One region of the Paenibacillus sp. EKM212P genome, then DNA from elsewhere that is predicted to be linked to it. Evidence: riboswitches for the same ligand, from Rfam matches in the RefSeq annotation. Region 1 holds a riboswitch; each other region holds the start of a gene.
What was found. Region 1 has a riboswitch for glycine ahead of gcvT (glycine cleavage system aminomethyltransferase GcvT). Riboswitches for the same ligand answer to the same signal wherever they lie in the genome.

Region 1 (6,843 bases):
TACACAATGGCAGCGGATCGCATGAACGAGCGGGTTTCTTACCTGTATCAACCATACAATCCATCCATTCTGCGTCTGGTGAAAATGGTTATTGACGCCGCTCACCGTGAAGGACGTTGGGTTGGTATGTGTGGTGAAATGGCAGGAGATACAACAGCAATTCCATTGCTGCTGGGTCTTGGACTTGATGAGTTCAGTATGAGCGCAACTTCCATTCTGCCAGCACGTAGCCAAATCTCCAAGTTGTCCCGTGCGGACATGGAAAAACTGGCTACAAAAGCTCTGGACATGCAAACAGCAGAACAGGTTGTTGAATTGGTTCAAAGCATCGAAGGCTAAGGAAGGGTATTACATTTCAAAGGTTATATCTTTTTCCAACAAAAAAATTGCTGTGTACATACAGCAGCCGGTATCTATTTAGATACCGGCTTTTTTGCATCCTTTAAGTAGAATTTGTTTTTAACTGCATGAGCAATTCAGTACAGGTTTGCGGGCTGCGGTAGTTTCGTCCAATCGTGTGACTGGAGTAGTATATGGTGCATTGAGCACCAGCTCAGGGTTCTCTTCCGCTTCCCGCGCAATATGAATCATAGTGTCGACAAAAGCATCAAGTGTTTCCTTACTTTCCGTCTCCGTGGGCTCGATCATGATGCACTCCTCTACATTCAGCGGGAAGTAAATTGTGGGCGGATGGTAGCCAAAATCAAGCAGCCGTTTGGCTACATCAAGCGTGCGCACTCCAAATTTTTTCAAGCCTCGCCCCGACATTACGAATTCGTGTTTGCAATGTCCAGGGTAGGGCAGGTCAAAATGTGGAGCGAGCCGATGCATCATGTAATTGGCATTGAGCACAGCGCATTCCGATACACGCTTTAAGCCATCAGGACCGTAGCTACGGATATAGGTGTAGGCACGAACGAGAATACCGAAGTTGCCGTAAAAGGCCTTAACCCGTCCAATAGAATCTCCCTGTTCCCGGTCCCAGTGGTACACCCCCTGCGGATCCCGTACGACAAGCGGCTTGGGCAAATAAGGGATGAGCCGTTGCTTTACGCCGACAGGCCCAGCGCCGGGGCCGCCGCCGCCGTGCGGGGTACTCATCGTTTTGTGTAAATTGAGATGCACTACATCGAAGCCCATATCGCCGGGGCGGGTAATTCCCATGATGGCGTTGGAGTTCGCCCCGTCATAGTAGAGCAGACCACCCGCGTCATGCACGATGGCAGCAATGTCAGTGATTTGCTTCTCGAACAGCCCAAGCGTGTTCGGGTTGGTCAGCATGAGCGCAGCGGTGTCGTTTCCTACGGCTTGACGCAGCGCATCCAGATCCACCAGCCCCTCAGGGGTGGAGGGAAGGGTGACTGTTTCGAAGCCCGCGACGGTTGCGCTGGCGGGGTTCGTTCCGTGCGAGGAATCCGGCACGAGCACCTTGGTACGTCGCTCACCACGTGCTTCGTGGTATGAGCGAATCATCATCAGCCCGGTCCATTCGCCATGGGCGCCCGCGGCGGGCTGAAGTGTGACGGCATCCATGCCAGTTAATGCAGCCAAATCATTTTGGAGCGTATGCAGTAGCTCCATAGCACCCTGGATGCTCTCCTCGGGCTGATATGGATGGATTTTGGCGAAGCCTGTATATCGGGCGACATCCTCATTCACTTTCGGATTGTATTTCATCGTACAGGAGCCGAGCGGATAAAATCCGTTGTCCACGCCGAAATTGCGCCGGGACAAGGCGGTATAATGCCGAATAACGTCTACTTCGTATACCTCGGGTAATGCCGCAGGTTCACTGCGCAGCGCATAATCTGGCAAAAGCTCTGCCACCGGGCGACGGGGAACGTCGCACTCGGGAAGGGAATAGGCGATGCGACCCGGACGGCTCAATTCAAAAATGAGCGCTTGATCGTGTTCCTTCAACAGCCCTTGTTTCTGATCCTGTCCGGTGTGTGTCATAGCAATCCCCCCAAGGTGTGTACAAATTGGTCAATCTCTTCTTTGGTTCTTTGCTCCGTCACGGCAATCAACATGTGACCAGCAAGTTCCTCATAGTCCCGGCCCAAATCGTAGCCAGCGATAAATCCAGCAGCTAGCAGTTCGGCCTGGAGTTTGCTCATATCCGTACCCTCAGGCAGTCTAAGGGCAAACTCGTTAAAGGTTGGTGCGTTAAATGAGGCAGTTACGCCCTTCAAGCTCAGCAATTGCTCTAAAGCATAACGGCTTTTATGCAAATTTAGCTCGGCTACTTCCTTGATCCCCTGTCTACCCATGACAGACAAGTATACAGATGCAGATAAAGCTAGCAACGCTTGATTGGAGCAAATGTTAGACGTGGCCTTTTCGCGGCGGATATGCTGTTCCCGCGCTTGCAAGGTCAGCACGAAGCCGCGTTTACCGTTACGGTCTGTGGTCTGACCCACAATACGGCCGGGGATACGGCGCATATGTACCTGAGAAACGGCAAAGTATCCACAGGTCGGACCGCCGAGAGAAGAGGAGATGCCAAGTGGCTGCGCATCTCCTACCACAATATCCGCGCCCTGTTTGCCGGGTGTCTCCAGCAAGCCAAGTGCCAGTGGGTTGGCGCTGACGACCAAAAGACCTTTGTGCGCATGGATGAGATCAGCCATCGGCTTCAGGTTTTCCACGGCTCCGAAAAAGTTGGGGCTTTGGACTAAAACAGCCGCGGTCTGTTCCGATACGGCCGCCGCTAACGCATCGGCATCCGTTACCCCGTCCGAACAGCCAATCTCCACAATGTCCAAATCCAATCCGCGTGCATAGGCTGCCAATACCTGACGTGCCTCCGGATGGACGGACCTTGATACGATAAGCTGTTTACGGCGGGTAGCTGCGGCGGACAGTGAGCCCGCTTCCGCCAGTGCAGTCGCTCCGTCGTACATGCTGGCATTAGCTACAGCCATGCCCGTCAATTCGCAAATATACGACTGAAATTCGAAAATGGCTTGTAGCTCACCTTGGCTTACTTCCGGCTGATAGGGGGTGTAGGCTGTGTAGAATTCCGAGCGTGAAGTGATGTGCTGGATGACGGACGGAATATGATGATCATAAATTCCTGCGCCAAGAAAGCTGGCATGTGTGTCTGTATTGGCGTTGTGTCCGGCCAGCTCGGCCAAATGTCGGGTTAAGGCTCTCTCGTCGAGCCGAGAAGAAAGAGGGAGTTCCCCTTGATATCGAATGGCCTCTGGAATGTCACTGAATAAATCATCGATGGATGAAACGCCGACCACACGCAGCATTTCGGTTTGATCCTGTTCAGTCATAGGGAGATAACGATGCTGCTTCATAGGTTCTGGCTCCTTTCGAAAAGCAAAATTTTAAATCGTAAATTAGCTAATAAAAAAGTGTGAGATGGAAAACCCAGAAGTTCATATCTGACATGTTTGCTTTATTGAAATGAAGAGAGTTTAAGATCAGCGCGGGCGTTTATAAAAGGGGGCTGCCACCACCTCGGCACGCAGGCGTTTGCCACGAATCTCAACCTCCAGCGGTGTGGAGAGGGCGCTAAAACGACTGTCCACCAAGGCGAGGCCGAGATTACGCTTCAAGGTGGGCGACTGAGTCCCCGTTGTGACCTCACCGATGCGTTGTCCTTCTGCGAATACCGGGTAATGGGCGCGAGGGATACCGCGATCCATCATTTCCAGCCCGATCAATTTGCGAGGAATCCCTTGTTCTTTCTGACGTTGCAGTGCTTCTCTACCGATAAAATCTCCTTTATTCAGCTTGACGAAGAAACCTAGACCGGCTTCGAGCGGTGAAATCGTGGCAGATAACTCCTGTCCGTACAGCGGCAACCGTGCCTCAAAGCGTAATGTATCCCGAGCACCAAGTCCAGCGGGAATCAGCCCATACGACTCACCGGAACGAAGCAAACCCTCCCATATGGCTGGTGCTTCCGCGGCAGGTACGTAAAATTCAAAACCGTCTTCACCCGTATATCCGGTTCGTGAGACGAGTGCTTTTGCTCCGAACAATGGCACATTCTCATGGAAGCGAAAAGATGCCAGATTCGTAATGTCCGTATCTGCCACGGCTGCGGCAATACGTGCTGCTTCCGGTCCTTGCAACGCCAGCAATGCTATCGCATCAGACACATTCTCCATGTGAACGGATGCAGGCATATGGCGAATTAGCCAATCCCAATCCTTATCGATGTTAGAGGCGTTCACAACGAGCATGTAGCGCTCCGGTCCTTTGCAGTAAACAAGCAGGTCGTCTACTACCCCTCCATCGGGGTAACACAGGAGTGAATATTGTGCCTGACCTGGTTCCAACTGGCTGACATCATTCGTGGTCACCCTTTGCAGAAAAGCTTCGGCCTCTTTGCCTTCAACCAAAAATTCGCCCATATGCGATACATCGAATAAACCCGCACGTTGCCGGACGGCCTCATGCTCCTTTTGAATGCCGCTAAACTGAACGGGGAGCTCCCAGCCGCCAAAGTCAATACAACGAACCCCAGACTGCGTCCCGTAGGACGAATATAGCGGTGTTTTTCGCAAATTAGTCATTTTTCCACTCCTATCCGGTGTGATCGGCTAAACAAAAAAGACAGGCCGAAAAAAACGTATAGACGGCAGTCTACACTCTTTTTTTCAGCTCTGTCCTTGATACCAGAAAGTTACCCCGGTATGTACCGGGTTTCCCCTTGGGTGATCCGCTCCAATAGCGAATGCTCTCCAGAGATGCGTCCGGCAGAGGTCCTTTTGCCTGAGAGATTCACCTACAATGCAGGCTTACTCCTTCGGCGCTACCTTCGGGATCAACAGTATATTACCTGGCTTTGCAGATAACAACTTGATCCGATTCGCGTGCACTTATGTCTCATAAGCGGCAACAGCTATGCGAATCTTTTTGGCAGTCTCTCCCTCCGCGTTCATCCGCGTTTGCAGTTGTCGGGGTGTTTCCCAAAGCATTTGCTATAACCCATTAATACGCAAATTCATTCAAAATGTCAATAAAAATGTCATCAAAAACAATAGAAAAAACATTTAATATATAAATAAGGATATGTAAGCGTTTGTTATAAGTTATCATATTTTTATATAGTACGCCATATGAGGTCATATGAAGTATTTTTGTTAGTATTATTGACATGAGTGTTCCTGTTGTCATAATCTTAACCTGTCTAATACAGGTGAGCAAAAGCGATTTTATTCATATGGAAGCGAGGGGAACAAAATGGGTGAAGTGAAGCAGCAACTTTGGTATACAGACGAACATGAGTGGGTTCAGCGCACAGAGAATGGAACGTTGCGGATTGGTATTACAGACTTTGCACAGCATCAACTGGGTGATATTGTTTTTGTAGAATTACCTGAGGCGGGAGTAACGATTGAGCAGGGAGCGGAGATCGGTACGATTGAATCGGTGAAGACGGTATCCGACCTTTTTGCTCCGGTGACGGGAACCGTATTAAAAGTGAATGAAGCGCTGGAAAGTACGCCTGAGCTAGTGAATGAATCTCCCTATGAAAAAGGTTGGATGATCGAAGTAGAGATGGGTAAAGATGTGGAGGAAGCATTGGGCAAGCTACTGTCTGCGGATCAATACGAGCAGTTGATTTCCGATGAGCAGTAATGGAGCAATGTAGTATGGAATAAGAGTGTTATTTGTCTGCTCGATTTTTGTATACAACAGTCGCTATGATTTGACATAGCGACTATTTTTTTGTCTTTTTGCAGACGTAATTACGTGTTTTATTCTGATGTAGAGGGTTGTCCCTATAGTAAGAATCATACATAATCCAGTACGGTTTTTCGACTAATTTCTAAAGCTACAGGTCATATTAAGAAGAATTATGCAGGTATAATACCTTCTCGGATAAATTAAATTTAAATGTTGTCATCAACGTTCATGACGAAAGTACGTTTTCATTTCGTTGATGAAGATAGCGCTGTCATTTAGTATGAATTTTAAGAAAAGGTAGTGATGCTTACCTACAAGGAGGATTTGAATATGAGTACATTGGACGCAAAGCCAAGTTCAAAAGGAGGCACTCGTGTCGCCGTACAGCGTTTTGGCCGTTTTCTTAGCGGTATGGTTATGCCCAATATGGGAGCCTTTATCGCGTGGGGATTGATTACGGCACTCTTTATTCCGACCGGGTGGTTCCCGAACGAAGGTTTTGCACAACTGGTTGATCCGATGAAAAATTATTTGCTGCCGCTGCTGATTGGTTACACGGGAGGCACGATGATTCACGGACAACGTGGAGGTGTGATTGGTGCCATTATGACGATGGGTGTCATAGTGGGAGCCGATATCCCGATGTTCCTGGGCGCGATGGTCGCTGGTCCGCTGGCTGCGTGGATATTGAAGAAGTTCGACAAGGCCATTGAAGGCAAAGTCAGATCAGGCTTTGAAATGCTGGTCAATAATTTTTCGGCCGGGATTATCGGTGCCATTCTAGCACTGCTTGCCCATGTGGCGATCGGCCCGGTTGTACAAATGATCAGTCAAGTATTGTCGGCAGGGGTACAGTTCCTCGTGAACGCAGGGCTACTGCCGCTTGTCAACCTCATTATTGAGCCCGGAAAAGTATTATTTTTAAACAACGCGCTGAATCACGGAGTATTAAGTCCGATTGCGTTGGAGGAAGCTGCAAGAACAGGGAAATCCGTACTGTTCATGCTGGAATCCAACCCTGGGCCGGGGCTCGGTATTTTGCTGGCCTACTGCCTGTTCGGTAAAGGCTCTGCGAAGTCGTCGGCTCCTGGCGCAGTCATCATTCATTTTTTCGGCGGGATTCATGAAATTTATTTCCCTTATATTTTGATGAAGCCGATTTTGATTCTTGCTGCTATAGCTGGGGGCGTT
Region 2 (6,843 bases), on a different contig from region 1:
CGTCTTGATGTCAGTTCATCAGAGGTTTCTCTTTTGTTGAAGGATACTGAGAAGGTTAAACTTTCAGCGACGTTCCCGGATGGATCGGTACAGGACGTGACAGAGTCCGCCGAGTGGAGTTCCAGTAATGCAGCCGTGGCGGATGTACTGAAAGGCACTATTACCGGCTATAGTGCGGGGAAGGCGACAATTACAGGTAAATATGGCACGATGTCTGCTACGATTTCGGTGGATGTCGATCAAACGAATAAGCTGAAAGCCAGTGAATCCAATATTTTTCTCCGTCTGGATGAATCTAAAAAAGTACAAGTTTCTGCCGTTTATCCGGATGGGACGGTAACGGATATCACAGATAAAGCTACTTGGACATCAAGTGATGAAAAAATTGCGACTGTGAATAAGGGAACGATTATGGCGATTGGAGCGGGTTCGGCTACGGTGACCGCTAAGTATGGAGATAAGACCGTTTCGATCAAGACAGATGTCGAAACCTCCAGATATCTGGATTTGAGTGAGGACAAGCTGAGCCTGAATGCCAAGGAATCCAAAAGGCTCAAGCTGACCGCAACGTATGTAACAGGTACGGAAGAAGATATCACAAGTAAGGCAGAGTGGAAGTCCAGCAATGAAGACATCGCTTTTGTCAGTGCGGGAGAAGTCACGGGTTATAAAACAGGTGAGGCTACGATCACCGCTTCTTATGGTGGCAAAACAGTTACAGCTACGGTATCCGTAAATGTACCCGGTGATCTGTCTTTGTCCTCCAAAACGGCAACGATTGATATTGATGAGGACTATACTGCAACTTTGACGGCTACTTATGCGGATGGACGTAAAGAAGATGTAACACAGGATGCAGAATGGACTTCAAGCGCAGAAGATATTGCCTCTGTGTCCAAAGGAACGATTACGGGTAAATCCGCTGGTAAAGCGGTTATTACAGCGACCTATAATGGCAAAAAACTGACGATTAACGTGCAAGTAGGCCTTGTAGACCGTCTGGAAACAGACTCGCGTGTAATTGCGCTTGGTGCTCAGGAAACGAAGCAACTGAAAGTAACAGGAGTTAAGAGTGGCGGTACAAAAACAGATGTAACTAAGGACGCCACCTGGACAACTAGCAATGTAAAAGTGGTTGAGGTTAGCGAAGGTTTGATCAAAGCGAATGGTAGCGGTAAGGCAACGGTGACTGCTTCATATGGCAAGCAAAACATTACGTTTACGGTAGAAGTGGACGTAGCGCAAAAGATTGAAGCGGATGCAATCGCGTTGTCACTTAAATCCGGAGATCAAAAAACCATCGCGATTGTGGTTAAATCGAGTGATGGTAAAGAAAAGGACGTTACGGCCCAAGCTGAATGGAAAACGTCTAATTATAAGGTAGCCACTGTTAAAAAGGGTCAGGTTACTGCGGTTAGCTACGGTAAAGCTAACATTCAGGCGAAGTTTGGCGGGAAGGTAATCAGCGTACCCGTGGATGTTGATACGCTTAAATATCTGCAAACAGACGAAGTTGCTTTGAATTTGAAGGCAGGACAGCTGGCCAAGGTTACGGCTACAGCCACGTATAAGGATGAGTCGGAGAAGGATGTTTCCAAACCGGCTGTCTGGTCCTCGTCCAGAATTGTTGTTGCGACCGTCAAAGACGGTAACATTAAGGCACAGGGCAAGGGCAAAGCAGTAATTACTGTGAAATATGCAGGTAAAATGACGAAGATACAGGTAACCGTTCAGTAAAAAAGAGAGCAAGCATACGTCCAAGGACGACATGCTTGCTCTTTTTTTTAAGGAGGCTACCGCTTATAAATTATGACTTATCCTTCTTGGTCGGTGTGTTGCGTGTAAGTGATTCGGTCAAACGCTTGCCAGTCGGCGTCTGAGCCAAGCCGCCTTTGGCGGTCTCGCGGTGCTTCGACGGCATCGCACTGCCGACTTCAAGCATCACGTCAATGACTTCGTCAGACGGAATAGCGCTGCGCACACCCGCCAAAGCCATATCCGCTGCGGCAAGCGCAGTCACGGCTCCCAGCCCGTTGCGCACGATGCACGGAATCTCCACGAGTCCAGCGACGGGGTCGCAAATCAGGCCGAGTGTGTTCTTAAGAGCGAGGCCCACGGCGTGAACAGCCTGTTCAGGCGTACCACCACGCAGCTCGACCATAGCGCCAGCAGCCATCCCGATAGCTGAACCAATCTCAGCCTGACAGCCTCCCTCCGCGCCAGAAATGAAGGAGTTGTTGGCGATCACGTAGCCAATGGCTCCAGCGGCGAACAGGCCGTTCACCATATGCTCATCATCCCAGCCGAACCGCTCCTGCGCACTGATGAACACACCAGGGATAACCCCACATGAGCCTGCGGTAGGCGTGGCGACAATGCGACCCATGGATGCATTAACCTCCGACACGGAGAGGGCATAAGCCATGGCGAGCGCGGAGGCATCACCGGAGCAGGTTTCCCCTGACCGCAGATACTCGGCTAGGCGCTTGCCGTCACCGCCTGTCAATCCACTGCGGGATACGGTGTCTTGTGTTTGACCGCGATGAACGGCTTCCTTCATGACTTCATAATAATCAGACATTTGGCGAAAGATTTCTTCCTCCGTTGTATTCGTCTCTTGTACCTGCTCTTGAATCATCAAGCGGCCAATTGTGGTGGATTCTTCAGCGCATAAAGCGCTGATTTCATGTAGATGGCTAAACCGCATCGGATTCAGCTCCTTTTTTCAAATTAATCATCTTAATTTCATACATATGAGGTAAAGAACGCAGTTCCGCAATCAGTTCAGCCGGAGCAGAACTGTCCGTTTCAATGGCGGTGAGTGCTTCACCATCCCGGCCTTTGCGATCTACGTGCATATAGGCAATGTTAATGTGGGCCGCGCCCAGCGCTGAAGTTATCGCGCCCAATGTACCGGGCTTATCCGAGTGGAGAAGCACCAGCGTAGGCAGCTCCCCGGTCAGATTGACCCGGAATTCGTTAAGCTGCTGGACATGGATGCTGCCGCCGCCGATGGAGGAGCCCAACAGTGTGCGCTGATCCTCGCCCTTCCACAGCTCGAAACGGACAGTGTTCGGATGAGGCGCGGGGAGTCCGCTGACGGCGAATTCCACGGCCATCCCGGCTTGCTCTGCCCATTGCTCGGCATCCGGAATCCGGTGATCGTCCGTATCGTAATTAAGCAGCCCTGCGATGAGCGCCAGGTCTGTACCGTGTCCTTTATACGTGTCGGCAAAGGAGCCGTACAGTGTCATGCGGGCACGGTCAGGCTGCGTCCCGAGCCAGTGCCGGGCAACGCGTGCGAGCCGCACCGCGCCTGCGGTGTGTGAACTGGAAGGTCCGGTCATGGCCGGACCGATAATAGAAAATACATCTTTGAAACGCATGGTGTGGCCCCCTGTATGTTCTAATACCATACTATATGGTATTTCCGCGTCTTTGCGCGGTTATGACGGTTCCTAATGCTGACGCACAATGTAAGCACAAAAAAGGACAGGATAAGGAAGTTTCCCTTATCTCTGTCCTCGTTACCTGAGAGTTTCGTGCGGTGTTCTTACCGCCTTACCCCTTGGGTGGCTTGCGCTCTCTCCAGAGTTGCGTCAGATGACGATACATGGACCTGAGAGATTATCCGCCAGCCGGGTGCTGGCGTCTTGCTCCTTCGGTGCCGCCAGAGCGTAGGCTCCCTGGACAGACTCTCCCGTCATCTTCATTCGCGTATACCGTTCTACATGTCTTTCTTAGCGTAATGTATGCCGTGCTCGGTGTCAATCACAGGTTTAATTTTTACATAAACAGGTGCGTTCCCAATAAAAAAGATTAAAATTTACATAATTATGGATGAAATCAGGAAGGAATTAGAAGATTGGCGGCTAATCTGATAAAGGACAAGTATATTTATGGAAATCATAGGAGGGATATTGACGTATGGTAAAAGGCTTGCGATTCACAGGTTCACGCTTAAAAGGGATGTTGCATCTAGCAGCGATCGTATCACTGCTGATTGGGATCTTCGTTCCATTCGGTCAGGTCAAGGCGGAGGGAGCATTGACAGTAGCCGAAGCACTTCAGCGCCAAAGCAGTGGAGGTACGGTGACGGTGGAAGGTTACATCGTCGGACATGCTACCGGATCGAAAACGGCTAATTTTTCTTCCCCGTTCGCGAATGATTTTAACGTACTGATTGCCGATCAGGCAAATGAACGTAATACGTCTAATCTGTTGGATGTACAGCTGACTTCAGCGTACAGAGGGCAATATGGGCTATCAGGCCATCCTGAGCTGATCGGCAGCAAAATTCGTGTGACGGGTACACTCGGCGCCTACAATAATTTTGGTGGAGTGAAAAGCCCAAGCGCTGTTGAACTGGTGAGCGGAAGCGAGCCGGGGGAACCAGGCGAACCTGGCAACCCGGGTCAACCCGGTACTACACTGCCGGATGGAAAAGGCAAAAAGGTGCTGTTCGATAATACGCACGCACAGACCGCTGGCGCAGCAGATTGGGTCATTGAAGGCGCCTTCTCCGACTTTGCCAATGGACTGCGTAATGTAGGCTTTACGGTAGACCAATTGAATCGTCCCATTCCTTTTACTTATGGAGAGCAGGCCATAACATATGATAAGCTGCGCCAATATGATGTGTTCATTATTGGTGAAGCGAATGTTGCCTTTAAGGCATCCGAGCAGGCTGCTCTGCTGCAATACGTGAATAACGGGGGGAGCGTCTTCTTCATCTCCGATCATTATAATGCGGACCGTAACAAAAACCGTTGGGATTCCTCCGAAGTTATGAATGGCTACCGTCGTGGAGCCTATACTAATCCGGCCAAAGGCATGACTGCAGAAGAAGCTGCATCACCGGCGATGCAAGGATTAACAAGCTCCGATTGGCTGGCGACCAACTTTGGTGTTCGTTTCCGTTATAATGCGCTTGGTGACGTGAATGCTACTGACATTGTAGCCGCAGATCAATCTTTCGGTATTACCAAGGGTGTGCGCTCGATTGCAATGCATGCAGGATCTACGCTGGCTATTATTGATCCTACCAAGGCTAAAGGCATTGCTTATATCCCTTCAGGCACGAAAAAATGGGGGAATGCTGTAGACCAGGGAGTTTATAATGGCGGGGGCCGTGCAGAAGGGCCTTATGCCGCTATCTCCAAGGTAGGTCAAGGCAAGGCAGCGTTCATCGGTGATTCTTCCCCTGTAGAAGATGCTACACCGAAATATGTGCGTGAGGAAAACGGACAGTCGAAGAAGACATATGATGGTTTCGAGGAAGTGGATGATTCCACCTTTCTGGTGCAAACGGTCCAATGGCTTGCATGGAAGCAGGACTACACGAAATTGTCCGATGTGGAAGGTTTGACTCTGGATCAACCAACGAAGCTTCTGCCATTCGAGGAGCCTGCGGCTTCCACGGAACCGCAGGCTGAGCCTTGGTCTGCTCCGGCAGCAGGCTACAAATGGTATGATCCTAGAACGTTCAAGTCTGGCTCCTATGGAGCGGCTTCGTAATTATCGTGAGGAGCTCAATGTGAGCTGGTGCTAGTTAGTCGTTTGATCCCTGTAGAGGGATCAGGCGACTTTTTTTGTGATGAAAATTAACCTGTGGTTGGTTATTTCATTACATTTTGTGCCAGAAAGGCCGCGCTACTGCTGGATCATTGATTTTTTAAATGAAGTTGATAGCATAATCTTAATTGATATATCCATATACTGGTGATAGGATGTATTCAAATTATTCCGACAAAAACGGTATGTAATGTTCATGAGAGGTTTTAAACATCAAACATGGTGAGAATAAGCGGGACAAGACCATGGAGAATGGAGGAAGCGCGCATTGAATACCGAACCCGTGTTGGAAATTAAAGGATTATCCGTCTCTTTTCGCATCAAGGATCAATATCACCCCGCAGTCGACCATCTGGATCTGACGGTCAACCCCAATGAAGTGCTGGCTGTAGTCGGAGAGTCTGGCTGTGGCAAAAGCGCGCTGGCGCTTTCTATCCCGCAACTGCATGACATGGAACGCACACGTGTAGAGGGAGAGGTCCTTTTTAAAGGCACGGACCTGAACCGTCTTTCTTCAGGGCAAATGAATAAAATCCGCGGAGCGGGCATTGGCATGATTTTTCAGGATCCGCTGACAGCACTCAACCCGTTGATGAGCATTGGCAAGCAGATTGAGGAAAATCTTGATTATCATACGTCACTATCTATGAAGCAAAAAAGGGAACGTGTGCTGGAGCTGCTGGAAAGTGTAGATATACCGAATCCTGTGCGTGTGTATGATCAGTATCCGCATGAACTGTCAGGAGGGATGCGGCAGCGTGTGATGATCGCGATTGCCATAGCTTGCCGACCTTCTCTTATTATTGCAGATGAGCCGACGACTGCGCTCGATGTAACGATCCAATCGCAAATTCTCGACTTGCTCAAACAGCTTCAACAGGAGACTGAGAGCGGAATTATCCTGATTACGCACGATCTTGGTGTTGTGGCAGAAGTAGCCGACCGCGTGGTGGTCATGTATGCCGGAGAAATCGTGGAGAGCGCTGATGTTTTTGAATTATTCAGGCATCCACAGCATCCGTATACACGTTCTTTGCTTGCTTCTATGCCGGGATCGCATACCAAGGGGGAATCACTGCATGTCATCGGCGGTATTGTTCCCTCATTACAAGATATCCCCCGCAATAGCTGCCGCTTTGCTCCGCGTATTCCTTGGATTCAGGAGAGAGTGCATGAAGACCATCCCCAACTAAATGAAATTTCCCCTGGACATTGGGTCCGTTGTACATGTTATCAGCATTTTCATTTTGAAGACGAGGCAAAGGGGGA
Region 3 (6,843 bases), on a different contig from region 1:
CCGCTGTTTTCCACTACTGTAATGACACCAGGGGTTGCTTCCAGTGCGGCTTTGTCTGCTTTTGTACGATCATTTAATTTAAATCTCAAGCGTGTAGCGCAATGGAATACCGAATTGACATTCTCTTCGCCACCAACGAGGGTCACTATTTTTTTAGATAGTTCTTTATCACTCATATTCAGAACTCCTTATGGGTTATTCTTGCTACTGATAGGGTTTACTGTTTACATCTGTTGCTAAGATGCGCCGGCGTGCATCTTTTTAAACTCGTAAACAAGAAAAACCTAAACTCGTGGTGAAAACTACGCACTCTCCTATAGAGGAACGTCGATTTCACCATCAGTTTAGGTTTTGCCTGCCTTACCAGTCACAATCCATGAACGATGAAAGTATGAAGTTGTTAGTCTTATATGTTATTACGCTCAGTTACCCGATGAATATGGATAGTTAGATATACGTATTCATCCTTGCTTAAATATTGATCGTATGTTTTTTCCAGATACTCATTGATCTTTTGAGCACAAGCAAAAGCTTCGGTATACGTCTGCTTCACCTGGTTGTACAAAAATTCTTCGCCACTGTGAATGACTTCTTTGCGAATCACTCGCATCGCAAAATATTGCAAATGTGTCAAAAATCTTGAATAGCTAAAAGAAGACTCATCCAGCACAATCCCGTAATGGTACGTAATAATGTTCAAGATATGTTGGACGATCTCAGTCATTTTCAGCGTAGCTTTCATTTCGTTACCGTCGATTCGTGCATTCACCATATGCAATGCAATAAATCCCGCTTCATCTTCGCCCAATTTTACTCCGAGCGTATTTTCAATTTTTTGGAGAGCATCCAGTCCAACTGCAAATTCTTTTTTGTAAAAGCGTTTAATTTCATACAGCATCGCGTTTTGGAGTGCCAGTCCTTTTTCTTGCCGTTGTATGGCAAAATGAATATGGTCGGTCAACGTTAAATAAATATTATCGCTTAACTCCGTATCCAGCACTTCCGTTGCATGGGTTACGATTTCATTCACGACCTCCAGATGAGACACTGGAATATCGTTCAGCAGCTCAGTTAATTTAGCCGTGAACTCGTTTTCATTTAACATGAAAATCTTATCTATTTTATCATCATCGACTTGATCGCCAGCCACCTTTTTGAAGGAAATACCTCTTCCCATCACGATGACCTCTTTACCTTTATCGTTTTTAGTCAATAGGACGTTGTTATTGAGCACCTTCTCAATAATCATTGAAGTTCCCCCTCCCATCCTTTACCAATAAAAAATGCCTAAGCACAATTCAATACTATTGTTAGCAATAGCACTCAATTGAACTCAGGCATTGCCCGCATCACCGGTCACAATCCTTCGATATAGTGCTATTGTAGCACAAAAAAAAGCGATTTCAACATATTTTATTCTCTTTCGACAAAAAATATTTCATATCAAGGCCCTTTTGCCTAATTTGCAAGTAAATCGTTACCTTATGTAGTCGTACGTTCAATGAGGCTGTACTCTAGCGAATGAAGCTTCATTTGGCGTCCAATCAGCTGAGGGGAAAGCATGAAAAAGGCATTTTGTGCTTGAGCCATGATAGGATTTTGAATCGTTGTAATCCCCAGTGTATGCGCCAGCTCCGTGTTATCGAATCCAACAATTGCCAGATCTTCCGGTACGTTCAGTTTTTGTCTGCGTGCTTCGCAGAGAATGCCCACTGCTACATAATCATTAGCACATAAAATAGCCTCTGGGAATTCGTCCCGATGCTGTAACAAATTCCGTACGACCTGTTCGCCATCACGGATATTATAAATAGAAGAGTGATTCCAGTGTTGCAACACTGGCAGATTGTGCTCACTCATGATCTGTTCGTAGGCTCGTTGTCTACTATGGGTATTGATGCTGCTCGGACGGCCAAAAGCATTGGCTATACGAGTATAGCCTTTTTGTATCAAATGTTTGAGCGCTAACATATATCCTTCATACTGATCCATAGCGACGGAGCGAATATCGGTATGCTCCATTCGTTGCCACGACACGATCGGGCCATATTTGCAATAGGTGCTCAAAAAATCAGTGTCATTCACGCAGGAAATGATGACCAGCGCATCGACTCTTTTTCTTTTTAAGTCCTCAAAGGCTTGAAGCTCTTTCTTTTTGTCTTCTCCCGAAGTATAAATAATGGTTTGAAATTCATATTGGCCCGCTACTTCCACAAAGCTGTCCAGAAAAGCGAGAACAATTTCATTAATAGTTGAAGTAATGATACCGATCTGAAGCGTCTGACCCTTGGATAGAGAAATGGCATTTCGATTAGGAACATAATCTAATTCCTGCATGATTTTCAAAATTTTAGCTCTTGTTTCGTGACTAACATGGGGGGACTGATTTAATACTCTGGATACCGTAGCTTTGGAAAAGCCCGCCAGTTTTGCAATTTGATCAAGATTCGACATGGTGCTTCTCCTCACATAAGAAAAAAATAAATTCTTGACATGAAACGCGTTACAACGATTAGGATGCTTATGAAGGCATTACGTTTATTTTAAAGTATCTGTCAATGCATTTCAAAGGAGAACGGTTATCGTTAGGTATTGATTCATATTTGCAGTACTTGATGGGATGACTTGACCAAAGTAAAAATCTTAAATACGGAAAGAGGTTTTTATACTATGACGAAGACGCTAAAAGGGTTTCCGAAAAACTTCTTGTGGGGCGGGGCAACCGCAGCCAACCAATTGGAAGGCGCTTTTGACGTAGATGGAAAAGGATTGTCCAGCGCAGACATGGTTGCCTATGTACCCAAAGCAGAGCGCAAGAACGATCACGCTATAGAGATTTCGTCCGAACGACTCGAAGACATTTTGGCAGGCAAAGTCAATGCACGTTTTCCAAAGCGTGAAGGTGTAGACTTTTACCACCATTACAAAGAAGATATTGCATTATTCGCTGAAATGGGCTTTAAAGTATTTCGTATGTCCATCCACTGGTCGCGGATTTTCCCGAATGGCTATGATGCCGAGCCGAATGAAGCAGGATTGCAATTCTACGACAATGTATTTGATGAGCTGCGCAAGTATAATATTGAGCCGCTGGTAACATTGTCACATTATGAAACACCGCTAGGTCTGACGCAGAAGTATAATGGCTGGCTGGGACGCGAAGTCATACAGCATTACGTAAATTATGCCGAAACGGTGTTTACACGCTATAAGGATAAAGTAAAATACTGGCTGACCTTTAATGAAATCAATGTAATGACCATGAGTCCGTTCACCGGTGGCGGTGTGGTTATTGACCGTGTAGAAAACAAACAACAAGCGATATATCAAGCATTGCATCATCAATTTGTAGCTAGTGCACTGGCGACCAAACGGGGACATGAGATCATCCCGGGCGCTCAGATCGGCTGTATGCTGGCACGTATTGAAAGCTATCCACATACGTGTAACCCAGAGGATATACTGAAAGCCCAGCATGAAAATCAGATGAACCTTTTCTTTACGGATGTGCATGCCCGTGGGGAATATTCCAATTACATGAATCGTTATTTTGAAGAAAATAATGTTGTAATACACACAGAACCAGGCGATGCTGAAATATTGAAAAATAACACGGTTGATTTTATCTCATTTAGCTACTATATGACCTTGACCGTATCTGCAGGTCCAGAAGGTGAGAAAGCAGCAGGAAACCTGATTGGCGGCGTGAAAAATCCATATTTACAGTCCTCTGACTGGGGATGGCAAATTGATCCGATCGGTCTGCGTGTTACGCTGAACACGTTATATGACCGCTACCAAAAGCCGCTGTTCATCGTGGAAAATGGCTTGGGTGCGTATGATAAGGTAGAAGAAGACGGTTCTGTGCATGACACATATCGTATTGATTACTTGCGTCAGCATATTGTTCAAATGAAGGAAGCGATTGCCGACGGTGTTGATCTGCTTGGCTACACCAGCTGGGGCCCTATCGACCTTGTGAGCATGTCTACTTCCGAAATGTCCAAGCGCTACGGATTTATTTACGTTGATCTGGATGATGACGGTAACGGAACGCTCAAACGCTCCAAAAAGGACTCATTTAACTGGTATAAAAATGTGATAGCAACCAATGGTGAAGAATTGTAATTCCATATCGTCTCGGGCGGGTATAGCAGAGGACATTCTAAGGATGCAATCTGCTGTACCCGCTTTTTTGATAGACACAATAATAATATTTCAGAGGGCTTCACAAACTTTTCACTTGTAATAAGCTGAAAGTTTTCTGTATAATGAATAAAAATTTCATATGTCTGGTTGATGTTTGCGGGAGATGGAACGAAAGTTCCGACCGAAGGGGCAAAACTCTCAGGTGCTTAGGCTGATTACAGCAACAAGCGGGGACCGTAAACGGACAGAACTCTGGAGAGACCCTTAATTGGGCGCCGAAGGTGCACCGCAGAGAACATCTGCTTAAACTCTCAGGCAAAAGGACAGAGACGCGAATAACCTGTGACAGGGAATGCCCTAGGCTTTTTTATGAGCTATTAGTGGCAGAAACCTGCACAAGATGGTTGTATTTTTTCGTGCCTTTAACCTCTCCAGGAGTCGAATCAGCGGATTTGACTCTTTTTTGTTTTCTAATATGCTGGAGGAGCGGGTTGAAATGAATTTGGTACATGTGTTAGAAGCGATTAGCAGTTGGATATGGGGGGCGCCTCTCATCATTCTTGTCATGGGAACGGGGTTGTGGCTGACCATACGTTTGAAGATGCTGCAGGTATTCCGCCTGCCCCTGGCGATCAAGCTGATCGGTAAGGCCCCGAATGAAGGCAGCGGGGATGTAAGTAGTTTTGCGGCTTTGAGTACAGCGTTGGCGGCTACAGTTGGCACAGGAAGTATTGTCGGCGTAGCGACAGCCATTAAGCTGGGCGGGCCGGGTGCCTTGTTCTGGATGGTCGTTGCAGCCTTTTTTGGGATGGCGACGAAATATGCGGAAGGTGTACTTGCGGTAAAATACCGGGTGAAAGATCGGAATGGACAATTTTCCGGCGGCCCGATGTATTATATTGAGAAAGGTCTTGGACGCCGTTTTAAACCACTGGCGATGCTGTTTGCTTTTTCGGGCATGCTGGTAGCGTTGTTCGGGATTGGAACGTTTCCGCAGGTCAAAGCGATTGTATCTTCCACTGAAAACAGTTTTGGCGTTCCGCCCATTGTAACGGCACTGATTATTGCTATCCTTACAGGACTGGTTACTATTGGAGGACTCAAAAGCATTGCCAAGGTATCGACGAAGGTCGTTCCTTTTAAAACAGGTTTGTACGTACTGATCTGTCTCATCGTACTGATTCGGTTTGCTGACCAACTTCCTGCCGCAATTGCGCTGGTGCTCCATTCGGCATTTTCAACTACATCTGCAACGGGCGGATTTGCCGGAGCTACGATTATGCTGGCCATGCGTAGTGGGGTAGCCAGAGGTATTTTTGCCAATGAGGCCGGATTGGGGAGCGCACCGATTGCAGCCGCAGCTGCCAAAACCAAATGGCCTGCGGAGCAAGGGCTAATTTCCATGACAGGCGTGTTTATTGATACGATGGTTATTTGTGTGATGACTGGGTTGACGCTACTGGTTAGCGGTGTGTGGAGCGGGCCTACCGATGCGGGCCTGATGACTCAGCAAGCATTTTCCAGCGCATTCCCGCTGGGGGCAGAACTGCTCACAATTATTCTGATTATGTTCGCGTTCACCACCATGCTCGGCTGGAACTATTACGGGGAACGCTGTGTTGAATATTTGCTTGGGGTCAAGTGGATTAAACCATACCGTTATCTGTTCATCGTACTGGTTGCCGGGGGCGCGTTCATTAAACTGGATGCGATTTGGTTGCTGGCAGATATCTTTAACGCAATGATGGCTTTCCCGAACCTGATTGCACTGCTCGGCTTATCAGGAATTGTAGTTGCAGAAACCCGAACCTATATGGATTCTCTGAATTCTAGTAAGAAAAAGGGCATTCTTGCAGGTGCCAGTGTAGGGGCAGCTATTCAAGTAGAAGAAAAGGGACAAACGGTTAATTCATAAATTCCAAAAGGGAGTGCCCTCAGCCATCACAGGCTTGAGGACACTCCCTTTTAAATGTTATAACGATGCACGCAAAATAGCTAAAATATCTTCTTGATTCAGCTTTTTATAATTACCAAAGCCTCCGTATTCCATTTCACGGGCTGCAATGTTTGCGACTTTTTCCAATTGCTCATCATTAATATTGTAATCGGCCAGGGTGGAAGGGGCACCGAGACTTGTCCAGAATGCACTAAGACGGTCAATACCTTCCAAGGCGATTTCTCTATCTGTTTTACCTACGGTGTCTAAGTCAAACATGCTGAGCATCAGCCGCTTCATGCGTGCAGCATCCTGATCCACTGTATGTCTCATCCAGTTGGGAAACAGAATCGCCAGACCGCCAGCATGAGGAATATCATATACAGCGGATAATGCATGTTCAATCGTATGCGAAGCCCAGTCCCCGAAGTAGCCCATTTGCAGTGTTCCGTTAAGGGCGATCGTTCCAGCATATAAAATCGTTTCACGATGCTCGTAGTTGTGCAAATCCTCCAGCAGTTTAGGTGCAGTTTCGATCACGGTTTGCAGCACGGAAAAGCACATACGATCTTGCAACGGTGTATTTTTAACATTGTGAAAATACTGTTCAAACACATGGCTCATCATATCCACCATGCCATATACCGTCTGATCACGTGGCACAGAGAAGGTGTTTTTGGGGTCCAGAATCGAAAATTTCGGATGCGTCACCGCGCTGCCCCATACGTATTTTTCGTTCGTTTCCCAGTTGGTGATGA

Region 2: it holds a riboswitch for glycine, as region 1 does, so the genes downstream of both, sdaAB (L-serine ammonia-lyase, iron-sulfur-dependent subunit beta) here and gcvT (glycine cleavage system aminomethyltransferase GcvT) in region 1, are expected to answer to the same signal.
Region 3: it holds a riboswitch for glycine, as region 1 does, so the genes downstream of both, G9G54_RS19015 (alanine/glycine:cation symporter family protein) here and gcvT (glycine cleavage system aminomethyltransferase GcvT) in region 1, are expected to answer to the same signal.

Annotation. Positions count from the first base shown of each region.
Region 1 covers NZ_JAAMNR010000004.1:579,643-586,485, reverse strand. Annotated here, with positions in the region: gene ptsP (phosphoenolpyruvate--protein phosphotransferase) at 1-339, shown strand, start outside; gene gcvPB (aminomethyl-transferring glycine dehydrogenase subunit GcvPB) at 460-1,956, opposite strand; gene gcvPA (aminomethyl-transferring glycine dehydrogenase subunit GcvPA) at 1,953-3,308, opposite strand; gene gcvT (glycine cleavage system aminomethyltransferase GcvT) at 3,435-4,535, opposite strand; glycine riboswitch at 4,713-4,904, opposite strand; gene gcvH (glycine cleavage system protein GcvH) at 5,206-5,604, shown strand; gene G9G54_RS15205 (PTS mannitol transporter subunit IICB) at 5,983-6,843, shown strand, end outside.
Region 2 covers NZ_JAAMNR010000005.1:13,356-20,198, forward strand. Annotated here, with positions in the region: gene G9G54_RS15660 (Ig-like domain-containing protein) at 1-1,737, shown strand, start outside; gene sdaAA (L-serine ammonia-lyase, iron-sulfur-dependent, subunit alpha) at 1,808-2,707, opposite strand; gene sdaAB (L-serine ammonia-lyase, iron-sulfur-dependent subunit beta) at 2,697-3,386, opposite strand; glycine riboswitch at 3,598-3,713, opposite strand; gene G9G54_RS15675 (DUF6359 domain-containing protein) at 3,928-5,517, shown strand; gene G9G54_RS15680 (ABC transporter ATP-binding protein) at 5,843-6,843, shown strand, end outside.
Region 3 covers NZ_JAAMNR010000006.1:291,633-298,475, forward strand. Annotated here, with positions in the region: gene G9G54_RS18995 (beta-glucoside-specific PTS transporter subunit IIABC) at 1-176, opposite strand, end outside; gene licT (BglG family transcription antiterminator LicT) at 407-1,249, opposite strand; gene G9G54_RS19005 (LacI family DNA-binding transcriptional regulator) at 1,483-2,454, opposite strand; gene G9G54_RS19010 (glycoside hydrolase family 1 protein) at 2,671-4,128, shown strand; glycine riboswitch at 4,297-4,373, shown strand; glycine riboswitch at 4,392-4,486, shown strand; gene G9G54_RS19015 (alanine/glycine:cation symporter family protein) at 4,646-6,064, shown strand; gene G9G54_RS19020 (iron-containing alcohol dehydrogenase) at 6,122-6,843, opposite strand, start outside.